Regions from separate parts of the Vibrio celticus genome, predicted to be linked through region 1. Evidence: predicted binding sites of a transcription regulator. Region 1 holds the regulator's gene; the other holds the start of a gene.
The links. The regulator MetJ, encoded in region 1, represses methionine synthesis genes. The targets are predictions, from matches to a motif close to TTAGACNTNTANANGTCTAA.
Positions count from the first base shown of each region.

Region 1 (4,587 bases):
GCCACCAAGCTTAAGCCTGAGTTCGCTTCTGAGATGAACTCAACCGGAGAGCTCTTAAGCTGCTGGTAGAAACCGTAGCAATGGTTCGGGTTCTTAGTCACACCCGCACCCACTGCAGCAATCAGAGAGAAACCTTCTTTTAGCTTAATCTCAGCTTCAATCGCATGGTCTTGGAGATATTCTAATGCACCACCAGCGATCTCTTCTGTGTAGGCAAGACGCAAACAGTGTTGATCCGGTTCAAGCTCATAAGCAAGCGGCTCAAGTTGAGCACGCTTAAGCCCTTCCAGCACTTCACTCTCTAGACGGTCGAAATCATGGCCGTGACCAAAGGTCAGTTGCACGATAAGCACTTCATCCAAAGAGGTAATGATTTTTGCGCCACGACCCGATGCCAGTACACGCTCGATCTGTGTAGAGCCCGCCTCCGGCTGATAGCTGCAGCGTAAGCTGAGATCCATAGCACTTTGAGCCACAGGCTGTAGCGTTCGGCTGTGAAGCACTGGAGCGGCAAGACGAGCCAATTCGCTGGCTTCATCAAGGCGAAGTAGAGGCAATAGACACGCATCTGAAACCAGACGAGGGTCAGCGCTGTAAACGCCCGCCACATCACTCCAAATCGTCACGCGTTCAACTTCAGCCAAAGCACCAATCACGGTCGCTGAGTAATCCGAACCGTTGCGGCCAAGCAGTACGGTTTCACCCTCGCAGTTCTGAGCCATAAAGCCCGTAATCACCACGCGGCAATGTGCATGCTGCGCCAGAGCTTCTTTAATCAGAGGGTAAGAACGTGCGCGGTCGACTTCAGGCTGAGCGCCCACTTCTGCACGTAAAAAAGCACGCGCATCTTGAGCAACGGCTTGTAAATCATGTTGGCACAACAAAGCCGCGAGTAGACGTGAAGACCAAACCTCACCGTGTCCAAGCACTTTTGCTTTTTGTGCTTCGCTCAAGGGAGCCGTTAGCTCACCCAAAGCGGTAAATTCTTGTTGAATAGTTGCAGTAAGTTGCGAGGCAGCTTCACCTTCAAGCAGTGCTTCAATCAGATCGAGTTGGAACTGACGAAGTGCTTGTAGGCATTCATGGGCAATACGACCATCTTTGTCGAGCGCTTCAACAAATTCAATTAAACGGTTGGTTGTTTTGCCTGCTGCCGATACCACCACCAAATCAGATGCTGATGAGTATTCTCTAAGAATGTTGACCACGCGTTGGTAACATTCAGGATTCGCTAAACTGCTGCCACCAAATTTATGTAGCTGGCGAAAGGTTGCCATTATTAACCCTCCTCTTCAGCGATAAAGCGCTGTGTCTTTTCAAACGCTTGCTTGAGGTCATCGATTAGGTCTTCTGCATCTTCAAGGCCAACAGATAGACGCAGTAGTTGCTGAGAAACACCCGCTTCTGCTAATGCTTCTTCGCCCATCGCGCGGTGAGTCATAGACGCAGGGTGACAAATCAGGCTTTCAACGCCGCCCAATGATTCTGCCAAAGAAAACAGCTCTAACTTATCAACAAAGTATTTAAGCGCCTCGAATGAGCCCGCAAACTCAAAGCTGAGCATTGAGCCAAAGCCCGATTGCTGTTTCTTCGCGATATCATGCCCCGGATGTTCGGGAAGGCTTGGGTGGTAAATAGTGCCGACAAGATCTTGTTTCTGTAGAGACGCTAGAATCTCACGTGAGCTTTCTTCGTGAACTCGCATACGCGCACCTAGCGTACGAATACCACGTAAAGTCATGTAGCTATCAAATGGTGTGCCGGTCGCACCAATACAGTTACCCCACCACGCTAGCTCTTCAGCATGCTCTTCTGTCTTAGTGACCACAACGCCACCAATCACATCTGAGTGTCCGTTGATGTACTTGGTTGTAGAGTGGATAACAAAATCAGCACCCAGCTCTAAAGGCTTTTGGAACACAGGTGTCAAAAACGTGTTGTCGACAGCAACCAGAGCACCAACCTCTTTCGCTTTGCGGCAAGTTTCTGCAATATCAACCACACGAACCAGTGGATTCGATGGGGTTTCAATTAAGATCAACTTTGGCTTAAGCGCGATCGCCGCATCCAGAGCAGCTTGATCCGATTGATCAACGAACAGAACTTTGAAGTCACCTTTTAGCGAGCGAGTGTTAAACAGGCGGTAAGTACCACCGTAGCAGTCGTGCGGTGCAATAATAAGATCATCGCCGCCTAAGAAAGCCGAAACCCATAAGTTAAGCGCCGAAGTACCACAGTTAGTCACAACCGCGCCTTTGCCTGATTCAAGCTCAAACAGTGCCGTCTCTAATAAACCGCGGTTTGGGTTACCAGAACGGGTGTAATCGTACTTTGGCACTTCACCAAAAGCGGGAAACCCATAGTTAGTCGAAAGATAAATGGGTGGGACAACGGCATGGTGTTGCGTGTCTGACTCGATACCAGTACGTACTGCGATTGTTGCTGGCTTCCGGCTGCTCATAGGTGCTTCCTTACAAGTTTTGCGTCTGAGAATCACAGCTGCTTGTCGGCATTTTTCGGCTGTGTTAGATATATGTTATTCACTTTACTTTCATAAACGTGAGACGTCAACACTTCTAGACGTCTATATGTCTTTGCTTATGGCAGTAAATCCCGCTAAAATCACCACTATTAATTTATTCTAACAACTAAAGTGATGAAGGTACGCAATGGCCGACTGGAATGGTGAATACATAAGCCCATATGCTGAGCATGGAAAGAAAAGCGAACAAGTAAAGAAAATTACAGTTTCTATCCCTCTAAAAGTGTTAAAGGTTCTTACTGACGAGCGTACTCGCCGCCAGATTAATAACCTACGCCATGCAACAAACAGTGAGCTACTGTGCGAAGCCTTTCTACATGCGTACACAGGCCAACCACTACCAACGGATGAAGACCTTCGTAAAGACCGCCCAGACGATATTCCTGCTGAAGTGAAAAAGCTGATGACAGAGATGGGTATCGAGTTCGAAGCGTTTGACGAAGAATAAAAACAACTCAGTCACTGCCTTCATTATTGATTCGCTCTAGCTGAACCTTATTTATCACATCGCGCATAGCTTTTTATGATTGCGCTGTGAATGATAGACATAAAAAAACCGACTCCAGATGAGTTAATGCCGATCAGTTAAAGCCAAAGTGATCGGTTGAACGATCCTTCAGAGCTGTCAAAATCCAAGTGTATTTAATGCACTTGGATTTTTTTATGGATGTTTCTCAAGCTCTAAACATAATTAATGATTGGAAACCTAGCAACGTTGAAACTTTGTCTGACTTGCTTCCAATTGACCTCATCGACGAAGCTTATTCTCTTACTGATACCGTCACGATGAGAAAGAGGAAATTAACTTTAGAATCCATGGTGTGGCTGCTTGTTGGAATGGCTATCTATAACAGTAAATCCATGAAAGATTTAGTGAACCAACTTGATATTGTCGACCGTACAGGTAAAGCTTTTGTCGCACCAAGTGCGTTAACTCAACGTCGAAAGACGTTGGGTGAAGACGCAATTAAAGCGGTCTTTGAGCGAATGACTACGTCATGGTTAAAAAGTGCAAAGTTACCCCAGTGGAATGGATTAACGCTTCTTGGCGTCGATGGAGTTGTTTGGCGAACGCCCGATAACCCGCAAAATGAAAAGGCATTTTCTCGACAAAAAGGGACGCAATATCCGCAAGTGAGAATGGTCTGCCAAATGGAACTAAGCAGTCACATTATTACGGCCAGTGCCTTTGATAATTACAATACAAACGAAATGATATTAGCTGAAAAACTGATAGAAACAACACCAAACCATAGCGTGACAATGTTCGATAAGGGATTCTATTCTTTAGGCTTATTACATAAATGGCAAGACTCTGGCTCAGAGCGTCATTGGCTTATCCCCCTCAAGAAAAATACACAATATGACATTGTTCAATCTTTAGGGCGAAATGACAAACTGGTTCAATTACACAGTAACCCAAGGGCTAGAAAGCTATGGCCTGATTTACCAAAGTCGATAACCGCTCGACTTGTCACTCGTAAAATTAAAGGAAAAGACTACCAAGTATTAACCTCCATGACGGACTCCCTGCGTTACCCATCAAAAGATATTGCAGGCCTTTATGAACATCGTTGGGAAATTGAGCTAGGCTACCGAGAGCAGAAACAATACATGCTTGGAAATCGTCTCACGCTGCGAAGTCGTTTACCAGAACTGGTAAAGCAGGAGTTATGGGGCATCTTGCTTACTTACAATTTAATCCGATACCAGATGGTCGAGCTCTGCTTCAATCTAAAGGGAAATTACCTTCCTTATCAACTCAGTTTTAACGGCACATTAGCTCATGTATCTGCGTTACTTGTAGGCTTACCTTACTCAACACCAGGCGCAATACCTCGTCAGCTAAAGGGGTTCCACAACATGGCTGAAAGCTTAATACTTGAAGGGCGAAGGGAAAGGACATTCCCTAGAACAGTTAAACCCAGACCACAACGGTATGCTAAGAACAAAAATGCCGTTCACTCTTAAGTGAACGGCATTACTCCAGATGAGTCGGTTTTTTATTATTCTTTTTGGCTCAATAGAGCAACAGCTATTAAGCC
Region 1 covers NZ_AP025463.1:253,184-257,770, reverse strand. Annotated here, with positions in the region: gene OCV19_RS01170 (bifunctional aspartate kinase/homoserine dehydrogenase II) at 1-1,277, opposite strand, end outside; gene OCV19_RS01165 (O-succinylhomoserine (thiol)-lyase) at 1,280-2,461, opposite strand; gene metJ (met regulon transcriptional regulator MetJ) at 2,670-2,990, shown strand; gene OCV19_RS01155 (IS4 family transposase) at 3,206-4,513, shown strand; gene OCV19_RS01150 (malic enzyme-like NAD(P)-binding protein) at 4,581-4,587, opposite strand, start outside.

Region 2 (4,587 bases), 190 kb from region 1:
ATAATGGGTAAGTGGTGCACTCACATCGATATTCAAAGGTTTTCCCTTGAACTGACGCGATTTCAAAGCTGTGAGTTGTTCTGGCTGGCACGTTGAATACTTTTTCCATCACGTATTTCCACTCGTTTCCGTGAGGTCTAACACGTCCGAAAACCTGATGCGTGATCAGGTGTGCGAGTTCATGCGGCACAACTTCGTTGATGAAGGCGTCTTCATTCTCAGCGAATAGTACGTGATTGAGCTTAATTTCGTTGAGCTGAAGGTAGGCCTTTCCCGCCGCTTTGCCTCTTAACTTGAAGGTGATAATTGGGTGAGGGAATTCACGAGAGAAATGTTGATTTGCGATAGCTAGGCACTCGGCCAATTTCTTATTTGCTCGATGTTGTTGCGGGGTGTAAGACAAACGTTGTTAACTCCAAATAAAAGGCCTCAGCGTTTAAGCTAAGGCCTCATCATAACATTGCTCGTTAATATGGCGATTATTTATAGATGGTGATTCTTCTTGATGATCTCGTGATAAGCATGCCATGTACCATAGCCAAGTAGTGGCATGGTGACGATCATTCCTATGCCGTAGGTAGCAAACCCCACCAGAATACCGGCACAAATAATACTCGCCCATACCACCATCGCAGGGATGTTCGATTTCACGGCATTAAAGCTAGTGAAAATCGCACTCATCACATCGACGCGTCTCTCCATCATTAACGGAATTGAAAATGCTGAGATGCTAAATATGAGGCTTGCGATAACAAAACCAATCACAGAACCCGTAATTAAGAAGGGAGCGAACTCAGCCAGTGGTGCGCCTTGCACTGAAGGGTAGAGCGCGTGCAATAACGCAGCGATACGCATCCAGAATATCATCACAACCATCAATACGATCGCAAAAGCCCATTGGTGGGTTGAGTTACGAGTGATGGCTTTCATCGAATGCAGCAGACTGGCGTTGTGGCCTTTTTCTCTTTCCCAAGCTGCGTCATATAAGCCTAAGGCAAGAAACGGCCCTATTAGCATGTACACGATCAGGCTTGGCATCACGACCAAGTGTGTTCCTTGCCATTGGACAAGCTGAACAATGGCAATTGCCGCTCCCATGAAGCACAAACCGTAGAATGCGCTGATTAATGGCATTCTTACCAAGTCATGCAGAGCAAGCGACAACCAATGAAAGGGTGCGGAAATACTGATTTGGTTACAAGGAATGGTGCGAGCGTAATCCTTATCGCTGACCTTGTGTTTTTTATCGTTCAGTTCGGATGGGTGCGCGGTACGAGGCATAGATCCCCCTAGTTAAATAACGTCCTAGTTATAATTCCATAAGGCTCATCGATGTGGCTTGTGTGAGAGTTATGGGGTTGAGCTAAATTGCTCTTTGTCATCCCAGTTTTTGTTCTAGCGTGCATTTAACGAACGTTATCAGACTGAATTAATTTAAGTTAAATGTGAGCTTGATCGCTTAGGAGTTACCTTAACTATTGTCAGTAGTGTTAGAAAACACAAATTATCAGCGGCTTTTTATACTAAGTGGTTAACGGTAAAGAAGGGCGTTATATAAGAGAATGGCGAGTGAAAGTAAGGTAAGTACATAAAAATAAAGCCCTTACTAAGAAGTAAGGGCTTTAAAGAAACAAATCGCAGTGGCTAAATTATTTTAGGCCAGCGAAGTCCGCAAGGATTGCTGCTTTGTCAGTCGCTTCCCAAGGGAACTCTTCACGACCGAAGTGGCCGTATGCAGCAGTCTGCTTGTAGATAGGCTGAAGAAGGTTCAACATCTCTTGAAGACCGTATGGACGTAGGTCGAAGTTTTGACGAACTGCTTCAATGATAATTTCGTGAGCTACTTTTTCAGTACCAAACGTTTCAACCATGATAGATGTTGGATCAGCAACACCGATAGCGTAAGACAGTTGAATCTCACAGCGGTCAGCCATGCCAGCAGCAACGATGTTTTTCGCAACGTAACGAGCCGCATAAGCTGCAGAACGGTCTACTTTTGATGGATCTTTACCAGAGAATGCACCGCCGCCGTGACGAGCTGCGCCGCCGTAGGTATCAACGATGATCTTACGACCTGTTAGACCACAGTCACCCATTGGGCCGCCGATTACGAAACGGCCTGTTGGGTTGATGAAGAAGTTAGTGTCTTTGTTGATCCACTCAGCAGGAAGTACTGGCTTGATGATCTCTTCCATTACTGCTTCACGTAGGTCAGGTGTTGTTACTGAGTCGCAGTGTTGAGTCGAAAGAACAACAGCGTCGATACCAACGATCTTACCTTGGTCGTATTGGAACGTAACTTGAGATTTCGCATCTGGGCGAAGGAAGTCAAGTTTACCGCTCTTACGTACTTCAGCTTGCTTTTTAACAAGAAGGTGAGAGTAAGTAATTGGAGCCGGCATTAGGATTGGTGTTTCGTTAGTCGCGTAACCAAACATGATACCTTGGTCGCCTGCGCCTTGCTCTTTAGGATCTTCTTTATCAACACCTTGGTTGATGTCTGGAGATTGCTTACCAATTGTGTTTAGAACAGCACAAGAGTCAGCGTCAAAGCCCATATCAGAATGAACGTAACCAATTTCACGTACTGTTTCACGAGTGATTTCTTCGATATCAACCCATGCAGACGTTGTTACTTCACCGCCAACCATAACCATGCCGGTTTTAACGTAAGTCTCACAAGCAACACGTGCTTTTGGATCTTGTTCCAAGATGGCATCAAGAACAGCATCAGAGATTTGGTCTGCAATTTTATCTGGATGGCCTTCTGAAACAGATTCAGAAGTGAATAGGTGCTTAGCCATGAGAGCTCCACTTTTAGTTTTTGGTATAAATAGTTTATGGCGTCGCAAGCTAGGAAGCGCCGCCATTAAATACAGTATATTTTGTAGGTGTTTCTACATCTAGACGGCTATTCTAAATTCCAGCGGTCGAATTACAAGCTCTTTTTTATGATATGTCATAACTAATCGTTTGCGTATGGATTGAGATAAGCCACTGCCAAGTGATGTAAATGTTCGAAAATTGCGAAAAATGACCGTTAAAATGCCAGTAAAACGTTTGCAGTCGCAATAGTCGTTTGAGAGAATACCCGCGCTAATAAAAATGAAAACTTTAGCAATTATCTCTTTTTTAAATCGCTTATGTACTCAGGAGCAGACATGCCTTCTCGTAAAGATCTAGCCAATGCAATCCGCGCACTTAGCATGGACGGTGTTCAACAAGCAAATTCAGGCCACCCAGGCGCACCTATGGGTATGGCTGACATCGCTGAAGTTCTTTGGCGTGGCCACTTGAACCACAACCCTGCAAACCCAGAGTGGGCTGACCGTGACCGTTTTATCTTGTCTAACGGCCATGGTTCAATGTTGATTTACTCTCTGCTTCACCTTGCAGGTTACGAGCTTTCAATTGAAGACCTGAAAAACTTCCGTCAACTGCACTCTAAGACTCCAGGTCACCCAGAGTACGGTTACGCTCCTGGTATCGAGACAACGACTGGTCCTCTAGGTCAAGGCATCACTAACGCTGTTGGTATGGCAATGGCTGAGAAAGCGCTTGCTGCTCAATTCAACAAAGAAGGCCACGACATCGTAGACCACTACACTTATGCATTCATGGGTGATGGCTGTCTGATGGAAGGTATCTCACACGAAGCATGTTCTCTAGCAGGTACGCTTGGTCTTGGTAAGCTGGTTGCTTTCTGGGATGACAACGGTATCTCTATCGATGGTGAAGTGGAAGGTTGGTTCTCTGACGATACACCTAAGCGTTTTGAAGCTTACGGCTGGCATGTAATCCCAGCGGTAGATGGTCACGACTCTGACGCTATCAATGCAGCGATTGAAGCGGCTAAAGCAGACCCTCGTCCAACTCTTATCTGTACTAAAACTATCATCGGTTTTGGTTCTCCAAACAAAGCAGGTACGCACGACTGTCACGGTGCTCCACTAGGCGCTGATGAAATCACAGCAACTAAAGCTGCACTGGGTTGGGAACACGGTCCTTTCGAAATCCCAGCGGATATCGCAGCTGAGTGGAATGCAAAAGAAGCAGGCGCAGCGAAAGAAGCAGCGTGGAATGCTAAATTTGACGCATACGCAGCGGCTTACCCTGAGCTAGCAGCAGAATTCAAACGTCGTACTAACGGCGAGCTTCCTGCTGAGTGGGAAGAGAAAGCAAACGCAATCATTGCTGATCTTCAAGCTAACCCAGCAAACATCGCTTCACGTAAAGCATCTCAAAACGCACTAGAAGCGTTTGGTCAAATGCTTCCAGAATTCATGGGCGGCTCTGCTGACCTTGCGCCTTCTAACCTAACTATGTGGTCTGGTTCTAAGTCTCTTGAAGCAACTGACTTCACTGGTAACTACATCCACTACGGTGTACGTGAATTCGGTATGACGGCTATCATGAACGGTATCGCTCTGCACGGTGGTTTCGTACCATACGGCGCAACGTTCCTAATGTTCATGGAATACGCGCGTAACGCAATGCGTATGGCTGCTCTAATGAAAGTTCAGAACATCCAAGTTTACACGCACGACTCTATCGGCCTAGGCGAAGATGGTCCTACTCACCAACCGG
Region 2 covers NZ_AP025463.1:446,417-451,003, forward strand. Annotated here, with positions in the region: gene OCV19_RS02235 (SprT family zinc-dependent metalloprotease) at 1-403, opposite strand, end outside; gene OCV19_RS02240 (DUF2189 domain-containing protein) at 484-1,281, opposite strand; gene metK (methionine adenosyltransferase) at 1,650-2,804, opposite strand; gene tkt (transketolase) at 3,162-4,587, shown strand, end outside.
Region 2: a site for MetJ is predicted at 2,896-2,915, ahead of metK (methionine adenosyltransferase). Genes of this name have one in related genera too.